Regions from separate parts of the Paenibacillus sp. 1182 genome, predicted to be linked through region 2. Evidence: riboswitches for the same ligand, from Rfam matches in the RefSeq annotation. Region 2 holds a riboswitch; each other region holds the start of a gene.
The links. A riboswitch is a leader RNA that binds a small molecule or an ion and turns the genes downstream of it on or off. The one in region 2 is predicted to bind glycine.
Positions count from the first base shown of each region.

Region 1 (5,591 bases), on a different contig from region 2:
AACAGATGTAACCAAGGATGCCACCTGGACAACTAGCAATGTAAAAGTGGTTGAAGTTAGCGAAGGTTTGATCAAAGCGAATGGTAGTGGTAAGGCAACTGTGACTGCTTCATATGGCAAGCAAAACATTACGTTTACGGTAGAAGTGGACGTAGCGCAAAAGATTGAAGCGGATGCAATCGCGCTATCGCTCAAATCTGGAGATCAAAAAACCATCGCGATTGTGGTTAAATCGAGCGATGGTAAAGAAAAGGATGTTACAACCCAAGCTGAATGGAAAACGTCCAATTATAAGGTAGCCACTGTTAAAAAGGGTCAGGTTACCGCGGTCAGCTACGGTAAAGCTAACATTCAGGCGAAGTTCGGCGGGAAGATCATCAGCGTACCTGTAGATGTTGATACGCTTAAATATTTGCAAACAGACGAAGTCGCCTTGAATTTGAAGGCAGGACAGCTGGCTAAGGTTACGGCTACAGCCACGTATAAGGATGAGTCGGAGAAGGATGTTTCCAAACCGGCTGTCTGGTCCTCGTCCAGAATTATTGTGGCGACCGTCAAAGACGGTAACATTAAGGCACAGGGCAAAGGCAAAGCAGTAATTACTGTGAAATATGCAGGTAAAATGACGAAGATACAGGTAACCGTTCAGTAATCTGTAACCCGACTAAAAAGAAAAAGAGCAAGCATACGTCCAGCGACGATATGCTTGCTCTTTTCTTTATAAGGACGAATTCTCTTTCCCTAGGACAATGTGGGGGAGAGGTAGTCGCCTTGTTTTATAGAGGAGAAGTAATTGGTTTAAAGCTTAGAAATTACGACTTATTCTTCTTGATTGATGCGTTGCGTGTAAGTGATTCGGTCAAACGCTTGCCAGTCGGCGTCTGAGCCAAGCCGCCTTTGGCGGTCTCGCGGTGCTTCGACGGCATCGCGCTGCCGACTTCAAGCATCACGTCAATGACTTCGTCAGACGGAATAGCGCTGCGCACACCCGCCAAAGCCATGTCCGCTGCGGCAAGCGCAGTCACGGCTCCCAGCCCGTTGCGCACGATGCACGGAATCTCCACGAGTCCGGCGACGGGGTCGCAAATCAGGCCGAGCGTGTTCTTAAGAGCGAGGCCCACGGCGTGAACAGCTTGTTCAGGCGTACCACCGCGCAGCTCGACCATAGCGCCAGCGGCCATCCCGATAGCTGAGCCAATCTCAGCCTGACAGCCTCCCTCCGCGCCAGAAATGAAGGAGTTGTTGGCGATCACGTAGCCAATGGCTCCAGCGGCGAATAGGCCGTTCACCATATGCTCATCATCCCAGCCGAACCGTTCCTGCGCACTGATGAACACACCAGGGATAACTCCACATGAGCCTGCGGTAGGAGTGGCGACAATGCGACCCATAGATGCATTAACCTCCGACACGGAGAGGGCATAAGCCATGGCGAGCGCGGAGGCATCACCGGAGCAGGTCTCCCCTGACCGCAGATACTCGGCCAGGCGCTTGCCGTCGCCGCCCGTCAATCCACTGCGGGATACGGTGTCTTGTGTCTGACCGCGATGAACAGCTTCCTTCATGATTTCATAATAATCAGACATTTGGCGAAAGATTTCTTCCTCCGTTGTATTCGTTTCTTGTACCTGCTCTTGAATCATCAAGCGGCCAATCGTGGTGGATTCTTCAGCGCATAAAGCGCTGATCTCATGCAGATGGCTAAACCGCATCGGATTCAGCTCCTTTTTTCAAATTAATCATCTTAATTTCATACATATGAGGTAAAGAACGCAGTTCCGCAATCAGTTCAGCTGGAGCAGAACTGTCCGTTTCAATGGCGGTGAGTGCTTCACCATCCCGGCCTTTGCGATCTACGTGCATATAGGCAATGTTAATGTGGGCCGCGCCCAGCGCTGAAGTTATTGCGCCCAATGTACCGGGCTTATCCGAGTGGAGAAGCACCAGCGTAGGCAGCTCCCCGGTCAGATTGACCCGGAATTCGTTGAGTTGCTGGACATGGATGCTGCCGCCGCCGATGGAGGAGCCCAGCAGTGTGCGCTGATCCTCGCCCTTCCACAACTCGAAACGGACGGTGTTCGGATGAGGAGCGGGGAGTCCACTGACGGCGAATTCCACGGTCATCCCGGCTTGCTCGGCCCATTGCTCGGCATCTGGAATCCGGTGATCGTCCGTATCGTAATTAAGCAGTCCTGCGATGAGCGCCAGATCCGTACCGTGTCCTTTATACGTATCGGCAAAGGAGCCGTACAGTGTCATACGGGCACGGTCAGGCTGCGCCCCGAGCCAGTGCCGGGCAACGCGTGCGAGTCGCACCGCGCCTGCGGTGTGTGAACTGGAAGGTCCGGTCATGGCCGGGCCGATAATAGAAAATACATCTTTGAAACGCATGGTGTGGCCCCCTGTATGTTCTAATACCATACTATATGGTATTTCCGCGTCTTTGCGCGGTTATGACGGTTCCTAATGCTGACGCACAATGTGAGCACAAAAAAGGACAGGATAAGGAAGTTTCCCTTATCTCTGTCCTCGTTACCTGAGAGTTTCGTGCGGTGTTCTTACCGCCTTACCCCTTGGGTGGCTTGCGCTCTCTCCAGAGTTGCGTCAGATGACGATACATGGACCTGAGAGATTATCCGCCAGCCGGGTGCTGGCGTCTTGCTCCTTCGGTGCCGCCAGAGTGTAAGCCCCCTGGACAGACTCTCCCGTCATCTTCATTCGCGTATACCGTTCTACATGTCTTTCTTAGCGTAATGTATGACGTGCTCGGTGTCAATCACAGGGTTTAATTTTTACATAAACAGGTGCATTTCCAATAAAAAAGATTAAAGTTTACATAATTATGGATGAAATCAGGAAGGAATTAGAAGATTGGCGGCTAATCTGATAGAGGACAAGTACATTTATGGAAATCATAGGAGGGATATTGACGTATGGTAAAAGGCTTGCGGTTCACAGGTTCACGCTTAAAAGGGATGCTGCATCTAGCAGCGATCGTTTCACTGCTGATCGGGATCTTCGTTCCGTTCGGTCAGGTCAAGGCAGAGGGAGCATTGACAGTAGCTGAAGCACTTCAGGGCCAAAGCAGTGGAGGTACGGTGACGGTAGAAGGTTATATCGTCGGACATGCTACCGGATCGAAAACGGCTAACTTTTCTTCTCCGTTTGCGAATGATTTTAACGTACTGATTGCCGACCAGGCCAATGAACGTAGCACGTCTAATCTATTGGATGTACAGCTGACATCCGCGTACAGAGGGCAATTTGGGCTAACAGGCCATCCTGAGCTGATTGGCAGCAAAATCCGTGTGACGGGTACACTCGGCGCCTACAATAATTTTGGTGGAGTGAAAAGCCCAAGCGCTGTTGAACTGGTGAACGGAAGCGAGCCGGGGGAACCAGGTGAACCTGGTGAACCTGAACCTGGCAACCCGGGTCAACCCGGTACTACATTGCCGGATGGAAAAGGCAAAAAGGTGCTGTTCGATAATACGCACGCACAGACCGCTGGTGCAGCAGATTGGGTCATTGAAGGCGCCTTCTCCGACTTTGCCAATGGACTGCGTAATGTAGGCTTTACGGTAGACCCATTAAATCGTCCCATTCCTTTTACTTATGGAGAGCAGGCTATAACCTATGACAAGCTGCGCCAATATGATGTGTTCATTATTGGTGAAGCGAATGTTGCCTTTAAGGCATCCGAGCAGGCTGCCCTGCTGCAATACGTGAATAGCGGAGGGAGCGTCTTCTTCATCTCCGATCATTATAATGCAGATCGTAACAAAAACCGTTGGGATTCCTCCGAGGTTATGAATGGCTACCGTCGTGGAGCCTATACTAATCCGGCCAAAGGCATGACTGCAGAAGAAGCTGCATCACCGGCAATGCAAGGATTAACAAGCTCCGATTGGCTGGCGGCCAACTTTGGCGTTCGTTTCCGTTACAATGCGCTCGGTGATGTGAATGCTACCGACATTGTAGCCGCAGATCAATCTTTCGGTATTACCAAGGGTGTGCGCTCGATTGCCATGCATGCAGGATCTACGCTGGCTATTATTGATCCTACCAAGGCTAAAGGCATTGCTTACATCCCTTCAGGCACGAAAAAATGGGGTAATGCGGTAGATCAGGGGGTTTATAACGGCGGGGGCCGTGCGGAAGGACCTTATGCCGCTATCTCCAAGGTAGGCCAAGGCAAGGCAGCATTCATCGGTGATTCTTCCCCTGTAGAAGATGCTACACCGAAATATGTGCGTGAGGAAAACGGACAGTCGAAGAAGACATATGATGGCTTCAAAGAAGTGGATGATTCAACCTTCCTGGTGCAAACGGTTCAATGGCTTGCATGGAAGCAGGACTACACGAAATTGTCCGATGTGGCAGGTTTGACTCTGGATCAACCAACGAAGCTTCTGCCATTCGAAGAGCCTGCGGCGTCCACGGAACCACAGCCTGAGCCTTGGTCTGCTCCGGCAGCAGGCTACAAATGGTACGATCCTAGAACATTCAAGTCTGGCTCCTATGGAGCGGCTTCGTAAATTATATTGTCAGGAGCTCAATGTGAGCTTGGGTTAGTTAGTCGTTTGATCCCTGCTGAGGGATCAGGCGACTTTTTTTGTGATGAAAATTAACCTGTGGTTGGTTATTTCATTACATTTTGTGCCAGAAAGGCCGCACTATTGCTGGATCATTGATTTTTTAAATGATGTTGATAGCATAATCTTAATTGATATATCCATATACTGGTGATAGGATGTATTCAAATTATTCCGACAAAAACGGTATGTAATGTTCATGAGAGGTTTTAAACATCAAACATGGTGAGAATAAGCGGGACAAGACCATGGAGAATGGAGGAAGCGCGCATTGAATACCGAACCTGTGTTGGAAATTAAAGGATTATCCGTATCTTTTCGCATCCAGGATCAATATCACCCCGCAGTCGACCATCTGGATCTGACGGTCAACCCCAATGAAGTGCTGGCTGTAGTCGGAGAATCCGGCTGTGGCAAAAGCGCGTTAGCGCTTTCGATCCCGCAACTGCATGACATGGAACGCACGCGTGTAGAGGGGGAGGTCTTTTTTAAAGGAACGGACTTGAACCGTCTTTCCTCAGGGCAAATGAATAAAATCCGCGGAGCGGGAATTGGCATGATCTTTCAGGACCCGTTGACAGCACTCAACCCGTTGATGAGCATTGGCAAGCAGATTGAGGAAAATCTCGATTATCATACGTCACTATCTACGAAGCAAAAAAGGGAACGTGTGCTGGAGCTGCTGGAAAGTGTAGATATACCGAATCCAGTGCGTGTGTATGATCAGTATCCGCATGAACTGTCAGGAGGGATGCGGCAGCGTGTGATGATCGCGATTGCCATAGCTTGCCGACCTTCTCTTATTATTGCAGATGAGCCGACGACTGCGCTCGATGTAACGATCCAATCGCAAATTCTCGACTTGCTCAAACAGCTTCAACAGGAGACTGGGAGCGGTATTATCCTGATTACGCACGATCTTGGTGTTGTGGCAGAAGTAGCCGACCGCGTGGTGGTCATGTATGCCGGAGAAATCGTGGAGAGCGCTGATGTTTT
Region 1 covers NZ_JAFICR010000005.1:14,204-19,794, forward strand. The annotation lists gene JOD82_RS11520 (Ig-like domain-containing protein) at 1-652, shown strand, start outside; gene sdaAA (L-serine ammonia-lyase, iron-sulfur-dependent, subunit alpha) at 813-1,712, opposite strand; gene sdaAB (L-serine ammonia-lyase, iron-sulfur-dependent subunit beta) at 1,702-2,391, opposite strand; glycine riboswitch at 2,603-2,718, opposite strand; gene JOD82_RS11535 (DUF6359 domain-containing protein) at 2,934-4,538, shown strand; gene JOD82_RS11540 (ABC transporter ATP-binding protein) at 4,867-5,591, shown strand, end outside.
Region 1: linked by a shared signal. The riboswitch ahead of sdaAB (L-serine ammonia-lyase, iron-sulfur-dependent subunit beta) and the one ahead of gcvT (glycine cleavage system aminomethyltransferase GcvT) in region 2 are both predicted to bind glycine.

Region 2 (5,591 bases):
ACGATGTCACGTTGTCGTTTCGTAATATTCATAAGCGCATACCGTTCCTTCCCAAGCTCATCCCTCCAGCAGGAGACGTACACTGCATACAGTCCGCCTGACTATGACGGGGATTAAGAATCGGATTTCAGACGTTCAACCAGCGCTTCGTATTCAGGACTCTTCAGAAAATTGTCAATGGAAATGTGTTCAGCATTCGGGACTACTGTTTTAGCCCGGTCTGTCAACGTTTTTTGCGTAATGACAATATCCGCATCCTGTGGAATTTCACTGATTGCCGTATTCGTAACTGTTACGCCTACGCCCGCCTGCTTCATTTTTTTGCGTAAAATCGAGGCACCCATCGCGCTTGAACCCATACCTGCATCACAGGAAAAGACAATCTTGTTCACTTCGGATTTATCCTTGAGCGTTCGATCTGCGACAATCTCGGCAGCACGATCAGATTCGTGGTTATCTTCCATTACAGTGGCGTTAGCACTGGCACTCTTGCTTTGACTTTTCATATCTTTCAGGCGAGATGCAGCTTCCTCCAGCCCCTCTTCTTGTTGCTTACCTGTCTTGAGTAACACTGCTGCAACAGCAAAGGATACGACCGCAGCAGCGATCACCCCGCTCAGCATTGGCAAATATCCACCTTTTGGCGTCATTAGAAAATAGGCGATGATACTACCCGGTGAAGGAGCAGCAACCAGTCCGGCACCTGTCAACATGAAACAGAAGGTTCCCACAACACCGCCAGCTATAGCTGCAAGAATCAGAATCGGCTTCATCAAAATATAAGGGAAATAAATTTCATGAATCCCGCCGAAAAAATGAATGATGACTGCGCCAGGAGCTGACGACTTCGCAGAGCCTTTACCGAACAGACAGTAGGCCAGCAAAATACCAAGCCCCGGCCCAGGGTTGGATTCCAGCATGAACAGTACGGATTTGCCTGTTCTTGCAGCTTCCTCCAACGCAATCGGACTCAATACTCCGTGATTCAGCGCGTTGTTTAAAAATAATACTTTTCCGGGCTCAATAATGAGGTTGACAAGCGGCAATAGCCCCGCGTTCACGAGGAACTGTACCCCTGCCGACAACACTTGACTGATCATTTGTACAACCGGGCCGATCGCCACATGGGCAAGCAGTGCTAGAATGGCACCGATAATCCCGGCCGAAAAATTATTGACCAGCATTTCAAAGCCTGATCTGACTTTGCCTTCAATGGCCTTGTCGAACTTCTTCAATATCCACGCAGCCAGCGGACCAGCTACCATCGCGCCCAGGAACATCGGGATATCGGCTCCTACTATGACACCCATCGTCATGATGGCACCGATCACACCTCCACGCTGTCCGTGAATCATCGTGCCCCCTGTATAACCAATCAGCAGCGGCAACAAATAATTTTTCATCGGATCAACCAACTGTGCAAAACCTTCGTTCGGGAACCATCCGGTCGGAATAAAGAGTGCCGTAATCAACCCCCACGCAATAAAGGCTCCCATATTGGGCATAACCATACCGCTAAGAAAACGGCCAAAACGCTGTACGGCGACACGAGTGCCTCCTTTTGAACTTGGCTTTGCGTCCAATGTACTCATATTCAAATCCTCCTTGTAGGTAAGCATCACTACCTTTTCTTAAAATTCATACTAAATGACAGCGCTATCTTCATCAACGAAATGAAAACGTACTTTCGTCATGAACGTTGATGACAACATTTAAATTTAAATTATCCAGGAAGATATTATACCTGCATAATTCTTCTTAATATGACCTGTAGCTATAGAAATTAGTCGAAAAACCGCGCTGGATTATGTATGATTCCTATATGGGGACAACCCACTATATCAGAACAACACACGTAATTACGTTTTCAAAAAAAGACAAAAAAATAGCCGCTACGTCAAATCATAGCGACTATTTTATACAAAAATCGAGCAAACTAACGATGCTCTTATTCAATTAAAAATCAATATAAAATTCCGAATAACACGCTATTATTTCATGCTGCATTGCTCTATTTATTACTCCGAAATCAACTGCTCATACTGATCCGCCGACAGTAGTTTGCCCAATGATTCCTCCACATCTTTATCCATCTCTACTTCTACCATCCAACCTTTGTCATATGGAGATTCATTCACTAGCTCAGGTGTACCTTCCAGCGCTTCATTCACTTTTAATATGGTTCCCGTCACCGGAGCAAAAAGGTCGGATACCGTCTTCACCGATTCAATCGTACCGATCTCCGCTCCCTGCTCAATCGTTACTCCCGCCTCAGGTAATTCTACAAAAACAATATCACCCAGTTGGTGCTGTGCAAAGTCTGTAATACCAATCCGCACCGTTCCATTCTCTGTCCGCTGAACCCACTCATGTTCGTCTGTATACCAAAGTTGCTGCTTCACTTCACCCATTCTGTTCCCCTCACTTCCATATGAATAAAATCGCATTTGCTCACCTGTATTAGACAGGTTAAGATTATGACAATACGAACACTCATGTCAATAATACTAACAAAAATACTTCATATCACCTCCTATAGCGCTCTATATAAAAATATAATAATTTATAACAAACGCTTACATATCCTTATTTATATATTAAATGTTTTTTCTATTGTTTTTGATGACATTTTTATTGACATTTTGAATGAATTTGCGTATTAATGGGTTATAGCAAATACTTTGGGAAACACCCGACAACTGCAAACGCGGATGAACGCAGAGGGAGAGACTGCCAAAAAGATTCGCATAGCTGTTGCCGCTTGTGAGACAGTTGTGCACGCGAATCGGATCAAGTTGTTATCTGCAAAGCCAGGTAATATACTGCTGATCCCGAAGGTAGCGCCGAAGGAGTAAGCCTGCATTGCAGGTGAATCTCTCAGGCAAAAGGACCTCTGCCGGACGCATCTCTGGAGAGCATTCGCTATTGGAGCGGATCACCCAAGAGGAAACCCGGTACATACCGGGGTAACTTTCTGGTATCAAGGACAGAGCTGAAAAAAGAGTATAGACTGCTGTCTATACGTTTTTTTCGGCCTGTCTTTTTTGTTTTGCCGATCACACCGGATAGGAGTGGAAACATGACTAATTTGCGAAAAACACCGCTATATTCGTCCTACGGGACGCAGTCTGGGGTTCGTTGTATTGACTTTGGCGGCTGGGAGCTCCCCGTTCAGTTTAGCGGTATCCAAAAGGAGCATGAGGCCGTCCGGCAACGTGCGGGTTTATTCGATGTATCGCATATGGGTGAGTTTTTGGTTGAAGGCAAAGAGGCCGAAGCTTTTCTACAAAGGGTGACCACGAATGATGTCAGCCAGTTGGAACCAGGTCAGGCACAATATTCACTCCTGTGTTACCCCGATGGAGGTGTAGTAGACGACCTGCTTATTTACTGCAAAGGACCGGAGCGCTACATGCTCGTTGTGAACGCCTCCAACATTGATAAGGATTGGGATTGGTTACTTCGTCATGTGCCTGCATCCGTTCACATGGAGAATGTGTCTGATTCAATAGCATTGCTGGCATTGCAGGGACCGGAAGCAGCACGTATTGCCGCAGCCGTGGCAGATACGGATATTACGAATCTGGCATCTTTCCACTTTCATGAGAACGTGCCATTGTTCGGAGCAAAAGCACTCGTCTCACGAACCGGATATACGGGCGAAGACGGTTTTGAATTTTATGTACCTGCTGCGGAAGCACCCGCCGTATGGGAGGGTTTGCTTCGTTCCGGTGAGTCGTATGGGCTGATTCCCGCTGGACTTGGTGCTCGGGATACACTACGCTTTGAGGCTCGGTTGCCGCTGTACGGACAGGAGCTATCTGCCACGATTTCACCACTTGAAGCCGGTCTAGGGTACTTCGTCAAGCTGAATAAAGGAGATTTTATCGGTAGAGAAGCACTGCAACGTCAGAAAGATCAAGGGATTCCTCGTAAATTGATCGGGCTGGAAATGATTGATCGCGGCATCCCACGCGCCCATTATCCGGTATTCGCAGAAGGACAACGCATCGGTGAGGTCACAACGGGGACTCAGTCGCCCACCTTGAAGCGTAATCTGGGCCTCGCCTTGGTGGACAGTCGTTTTAGTGCCCTCTCCACACCGCTGGAGGTTGAGATTCGTGGCAAACGCCTGCGTGCCGAGGTAGTGGCAGCACCCTTTTATAAACGCCCGCGCTAATCTTAAACTCTCTTCATTCCAATAAAGCAAACATGTCAGATATGAACTTCCGGGTTTTTCAGCTCACACTTTTTTATTAGCTAATTACGATTTAAAATTTTGCTTTTCGAAAGGAGCCAGAACCTATGAAGCAGCATCGTTATCTCCCTATGACTGAACAAGATCAAACCGAAATGCTGCGTGTGGTGGGTGTATCATCCATTGATGATTTATTCAGTGACATTCCAGAGGCCATTCGATATCAAGGGGAACTCCCTCTTTCTTCTCGACTCGATGAGAAAGCCTTAACCCGCCACTTGGCCGAGCTGGCTGGACACAACGCCAATACAGACACACATGCCAGCTTTCTTGGCGCAGGAATTTATGATCATCATATTCCGTCGGTCATCCAGCACATCACTTCACGCTCGGAATTCTATACAGCCTACACCCCCTATCAGCCGGAAGTAAGCCAAGGCGAGCTACAAGCCATTTTCGAATTTCAGTCGTATATTTGCGAATTGACGGGCATGGCTGTAGCTAATGCCAGCATGTACGACGGAGCGACTGCACTGGCGGAAGCGGGCTCACTGTCCGCCGCAGCTACCCGCCGTAAACAGCTTATCGTATCGAGGTCCGTCCATCCAGAGGCACGTCAGGTATTGGCAACCTATGCACGCGGATTGAATTTGGACATCGTGGAGATCGGCTGTTCGGACGGTGTAACGGATGCTGATGCGTTAGCGGCGGCCGTATCGGAACAGACCGCGGCTGTTTTGGTCCAAAGCCCCAACTTTTTCGGAGCCGTGGAAAATCTACAGCCGATGGCTGACCTCATCCATGCACACAAAGGTCTTTTGGTCGTCAGTGCCAACCCACTGGCACTTGGCTTGCTGGAGACACCCGGCAAACAGGGCGCGGATATTGTGGTAGGAGACGCGCAGCCACTTGGCATCTCCTCTTCTCTCGGCGGTCCGACCTGTGGATACTTTGCCGTTTCTCAGGCACATATGCGCCGTATCCCCGGCCGTATTGTGGGTCAGACCACTGATCGCAATGGTAAACGCGGCTTCGTGCTGACCTTGCAAGCGCGCGAACAGCATATCCGCCGCGAAAAGGCCACCTCTAACATTTGTTCCAATCAAGCGTTGCTAGCTTTATCTGCATCTGTATACTTGTCTGTTATGGGTAGACAGGGGATCAAGGAAGTAGCCGAGCTAAATTTGCATAAAAGCCGGTATGCTTTAGAGCAATTGCTGAGCTTGAAGGGCGTAACTGCCTCGTTTAACGCACCGACCTTTAACGAGTTTGCCCTGAGACTGCCTGAGGGTACAGATATGAGCAGACTCCAGGCCGAGCTGCTAGCTGCTGGATTTATCGCTGGCTACGATTTGGGCCGGGACTATGAGGAACTTGCTGGTCACATGTTGAT
Region 2 covers NZ_JAFICR010000009.1:90,948-96,538, reverse strand. The annotation lists gene JOD82_RS18465 (BglG family transcription antiterminator) at 1-32, opposite strand, end outside; gene JOD82_RS18460 (PTS mannitol transporter subunit IIBC) at 114-1,592, opposite strand; gene gcvH (glycine cleavage system protein GcvH) at 2,019-2,411, opposite strand; glycine riboswitch at 2,804-2,903, shown strand; gene gcvT (glycine cleavage system aminomethyltransferase GcvT) at 3,080-4,180, shown strand; gene gcvPA (aminomethyl-transferring glycine dehydrogenase subunit GcvPA) at 4,306-5,591, shown strand, end outside.

Region 3 (5,591 bases), on a different contig from region 2:
GCAACCATTGCAGCCCGTGAAATGGAATATGGAGGCTTCGGTAATTATAAAAAGCTGAATCAAGAAGATATTTTAGCTATTTTGCGTGCATCGTTATAACATTCAAAAGGGAGTGTCCTCAAGCCTGTGATGGCTGAGAGCACTCCCTTTTGAAATTTATGAATTAACCGTTTGTCCCTTTTCTTCTACTTGAATAGCTGCCCCTACACTGGCACCTGCAAGAATGCCCTTTTTCTTACTAGAATTCAGAGAATCCATATAGGTTCGGGTTTCTGCAACGACAATGCCTGATAAGCCGAGCAGTGCAATCAGGTTCGGGAAAGCCATCATTGCGTTAAAGATATCTGCCAGCAGCCAAATCGCATCCAGTTTAATGAACGCGCCCCCGCCAACGAGTAGAATGAACAGATAACGGTATGGCTTAATCCACTTGACCCCAAGCAAATATTCAACACAGCGTTCCCCGTAATAGTTCCAGCCGAGCATGGTGGTGAACGCGAACATAATCAGAATAATTGTGAGCAGTTCTGCCCCCAGCGGGAATGCGCTGGAAAATGCTTGCTGAGTCATCAGACCCGCATCGGTAGGCCCGCTCCACACACCGCTAACCAGTAGCGTCAACCCGGTCATCACACAAATAACCATCGTATCAATAAACACGCCTGTCATGGAAATCAACCCTTGCTCCGCAGGCCATTTGGTTTTGGCAGCTGCGGCTGCAATCGGTGCGCTCCCCAATCCGGCCTCATTGGCAAAAATACCTCTGGCTACCCCACTTCGCATCGCCAGCATAATCGTAGCTCCGGCAAATCCGCCCGTTGCAGATGTAGTTGAAAATGCCGAATGGAGCACCAGCGCAATTGCGGCAGGAAGCTGGTCAGCAAACCGAATCAGTACGATGAGACAGATCAGTACGTACAAGCCTGTTTTAAAAGGAACGACCTTCGTCGATACCTTGGCAATGCTTTTGAGTCCTCCAATAGTAACCAGTCCAGTAAGGATAGCTATAATCAGTGCCGTTACAATGGGCGGAACGCCAAAACTGTTTTCCGTCGAAGATACAATCGCTTTGACCTGCGGAAACGTTCCAATCCCGAACAACGCCACCAGCATGCCCGAAAAAGCAAACAGCATCGCCAGCGGTTTAAAACGACGTCCTAGACCTTTCTCAATATAATACATCGGGCCGCCGGAAAATTGTCCATTCCGATCCTTCACCCGGTATTTTACTGCAAGTACACCTTCCGCATATTTCGTCGCCATCCCAAAAAAGGCTGCAACGACCATCCAGAACAAGGCACCCGGCCCGCCCAGCTTAATGGCTGTCGCTACGCCGACAATACTTCCTGTGCCAACTGTAGCCGCTAGCGCCGTACTCAAAGCCGCAAAACTACTTACATCCCCGCTGCCTTCATTCGGGGCCTTACCGATCAGCTTGATCGCCAGGGGCAGGCGGAATACCTGCAACATTTTCAGACGTATGGTCAGCCACAACCCCGTTCCCATGACAAGAATGATGAGAGGCGCCCCCCATATCCAACTGCTAATCGCTTCTAACACATGTACCAAATTCATTTCAACCCGCTCCTCCAGCATATTAGAAAACAAAAAAGAGTCAAATCAGCTGATTCGACTCCTGGAGAGGTTAAAGGCACGAAAAAATACAACCATCTTGTGCAGGTTTCTGCCTCTAATAGCTCATAAAAAAGCCTAGGGCATTCCCTGTCACAGGTTATTCGCGTCTCTGTCCTTTTGCCTGAGAGTTTAAGCAGATGTTCTCTGCGGTGCACCTTCGGCGCCCAATTAAGGGTCTCTCCAGAGTTCTGTCCGTTTACGGTCCCCGCTTGTGGCTGTAAACAGCCTAAGCACCTGAGAGTTTTGCCCCTTCGGTCGGAACTTTCGTTCCATCTCCCGCAAACATCAACCAGACATATGAAATTTTTATTCATTATACAGAAAACTTTCAGCTTATTACAAGTGAAAAGTTTGTGAAGCCCTCTGAAATATTATTATGTCTATCAAAAAAGCGGGTACAGCAGATTGCATCCTTAGGATGTCCTCTGCTATACCCGCCCGAGACGATATGAAATTACAATTCTTCACCATTGGTTGCTATCACATTTTTATACCAGTTAAAAGAGTCTTTTTTGGAGCGTTTGAGCGTTCCGTTACCGTCATCATCCAGATCAACGTAAATAAATCCGTAGCGCTTGGACATTTCGGAAGTAGACATGCTCACAAGGTCGATAGGGCCCCAGTTGGTGTAACCAATCAGATCAACACCGTCGGCAATCGCTTCCTTCATTTGGACAATATGCTGACGCAAGTAATCAATGCGATACGTGTCATGCACAGAGCCGTCCTCTTCCACCTTATCATATGCACCCAAGCCATTTTCCACGATGAACAGAGGCTTTTGATAGCGATCATAAAACGTATTCAGTGTAACACGCAGGCCGATCGGATCGATCTGCCATCCCCAGTCGGAGGACTGCAGATACGGATTTTTCACGCCGCCAATCAGGTTTCCTGCTGCTTTCTCGCCTTCTGGACCTGCCGATACGGTCAAGGTCATGTAGTAGCTAAATGAGATAAAATCAACCGTATTATTTTTCAAAATTTCGTCATCGCCGGGTTCTGTCTGGATCACAATATTATTTTCTTCAAAATAACGATTCATATAGTTGGAATATTCCCCACGGGCATGCACATCCGTAAAGAATAGGTTCATCTGATTTTCATGCTGGGCTTTCAGTATATCCGCTGGGTTACACGTATGTGGATAGCTTTCTATACGTGCCAACATACAGCCGATCTGAGCACCCGGGATGATCTCATGTCCCCGTTTGGTTGCCAGTGCACTAGCTACAAATTGATGATGCAATGCTTGATATATCGCTTGCTGTTTGTTTTCTACACGGTCAATAACCACACCGCCACCGGTGAACGGACTCATGGTCATTACATTGATTTCATTAAAGGTCAGCCAGTATTTTACTTTATCCTTATAGCGTGTAAACACCGTTTCGGCATAATTGACGTAATGCTGTATGACTTCACGACCCAGCCAGCCATTATACTTCTGAGTCAGACCTAGCGGTGTTTCATAATGTGACAATGTTACCAAGGGCTCAATATTATATTTGCGCAGCTCATCAAATACATTGTCGTAGAATTGCAATCCTGCTTCATTCGGCTCGTGATCATAGCCATTCGGGAAAATCCGCGACCAGTGGATGGACATACGAAATACTTTAAAGCCCATTTCAGCGAACAATGCAATATCTTCTTTGTAGTGGTGGTAAAAGTCCACACCTTCACGTTTTGGGAAACGGGCATTGACTTTGCCTGCCAAAATGTCTTCGAGTCGCTCGGACGAAATCTCTATAGCGTGATCGTTCTTACGTTCCGCTTTGGGTACATAAGCAATCATGTCTGCGCTGGACAAGCCTTTTCCATCTACGTCAAAAGCACCTTCCAATTGGTTGGCTGCAGTTGCCCCGCCCCACAAGAAGTTTTTCGGAAATCCTTTTAGCATCTTCGTCATGGTATAAAGACCTCTTTCCGTATATAAGATTTTTACTTTGGCCTAAGTAATCCCATCAAATGCTGCAAATGTGAATCCATACCTAACGGTAACCGTTCTCCTTTGAAATGCATTGACAGATGCTTTAAAATAGATGTAATGCCCTCATAAGCATCCTAATTGTTGTAACGCGTTTCATGTCAAGTATTTTTTTCTTATGTGAGGAGAAGCACCATGTCGAATCTTGATCAAATTGCAAAACTGGCGGGCTTTTCCAAGGCTACGGTATCCAGAGTATTAAATCAGTCCCCCCATGTCAGTCATGAAACAAGAGCTAAGATTTTGAAAATCATGCAGGAATTAGATTATGTTCCTAATCGGAATGCCATTTCCCTATCCAAGGGTCAGACGCTTCAGATTGGTATCATCACTTCAACGATTAATGAAATTGTTCTTGCTTTTCTGGACAGCTTTGTAGAAATCGCCGGACAATATGAATTCCAGACCATTATTTATACTTCGGGAGAAGACAAAAAGAAAGAGCTTCAAGCTTTTGAAGATTTAAAAAGAAAAAGAGTCGACGCGCTGGTCATCATTTCCTGCGTGAATGACACTGATTTTTTGAGTACCTATTGTAAATATGGCCCGATCGTGGCCTGGCAACGAATGGAGCATACCGATATTCGCTCCGTCGCAATGGATCAATATGAAGGTTACATGCTAGCATTAAAGCATTTGATACAAAAAGGCTATACCCGTATAGCCAATGCTTTTGGTCGTCCGAGCAGCATCAATACCCATAGCAGACAACGAGCCTATGAACAGATCATGAGTGAGCACAATCTGTCAGTGTTGCAACACTGGAATCACTCTTCAATTTATAATATCCGTGATGGCGAACAGGTCGTACGGGATTTGTTACAGCATCGGGGGGAATTCCCAGAGGCTATTTTATGTGCTAACGATTATGTAGCTGTGGGCATTCTCTGCGAAGCACGCAGACAACGGCTGAACGTACCGGGAGATCTGGCGATTGTTGGGTTTGATAACACGGAGCTGTCGCATACGTTGGGGATTACAACCATTCAAAATCCCATCATGGCTCAAGCACAAAATGCTTTTTTCATGCTTTCCCCCCAGCTGATTGGACGCCAAATGGAGCTTCATTCGCTAGAGTACAGCCTCATTGAACGTACGACCACATAAGGTAACGCTTTACTTGCAAATTAGGCAAAAGGGTCTTGATATAAAATGTTTTTTGTCGAAACAGAATAAAAAATGTTGAAATCGCTTTTTTTTGTGCTACAATAGCACTATATCGAAGGATTGTGACCGGTGATGCGGGCAATGCCTGAGTTCAATTGAGTACTATTGCTAACAATAGTATTGAATTGTGCTTAGGCATTTTTTATTGGTAAAGGATGGGAGGGGGAACTTCAATGATTATTGAGAAGGTGCTCAATAACAACGTCCTATTGACTAAAAACGATAAAGGCAAAGAGGTCATCGTGATGGGAAGAGGTATTTCCTTCAAAAAGGTGGCTGGCGATCAAGTCGATGATGATAAAATAGATAAGATTTTCATGTTAAATGAAAACGAGTTCACGGCCAAACTAACCGAGCTGCTGAACGATATTCCTGTATCTCATCTGGAGGTCGTGAATGAAATCGTAACCCATGCAACAGAAGTGTTGGATACGGAGTTAAGCGATAATATTTATTTAACGTTGACCGACCATATTCATTTTGCCATACAACGGCAAGAAAAAGGACTGGCACTCCAAAACGCGATGCTGTATGAAATTAAACGCTTTTACAAAAAAGAATTTGCAGTTGGACTGGATGCTCTCCAAAAAATTGAAAATACGCTCGGAGTAAAATTGGGCGAAGATGAAGCGGGATTTATTGCATTGCATATGGTGAATGCACGGATTGACGGTAACGAAATGAAATCTACACTGAAAATGACTGAGATTGTCCAACATATATTGAACATTATTACGTACCATTACGGGATTGTGCTAGATGAGTCTTCTTTTAGCTATTCGAGATTTTTGACACATTT
Region 3 covers NZ_JAFICR010000021.1:2,570-8,160, reverse strand. The annotation lists gene JOD82_RS27440 (iron-containing alcohol dehydrogenase) at 1-99, shown strand, start outside; gene JOD82_RS27435 (alanine/glycine:cation symporter family protein) at 157-1,575, opposite strand; glycine riboswitch at 1,735-1,829, opposite strand; glycine riboswitch at 1,848-1,924, opposite strand; gene JOD82_RS27430 (glycoside hydrolase family 1 protein) at 2,090-3,547, opposite strand; gene JOD82_RS27425 (LacI family DNA-binding transcriptional regulator) at 3,761-4,732, shown strand; gene licT (BglG family transcription antiterminator LicT) at 4,966-5,591, shown strand, end outside.
Region 3: linked by a shared signal. The riboswitch ahead of JOD82_RS27435 (alanine/glycine:cation symporter family protein) and the one ahead of gcvT (glycine cleavage system aminomethyltransferase GcvT) in region 2 are both predicted to bind glycine.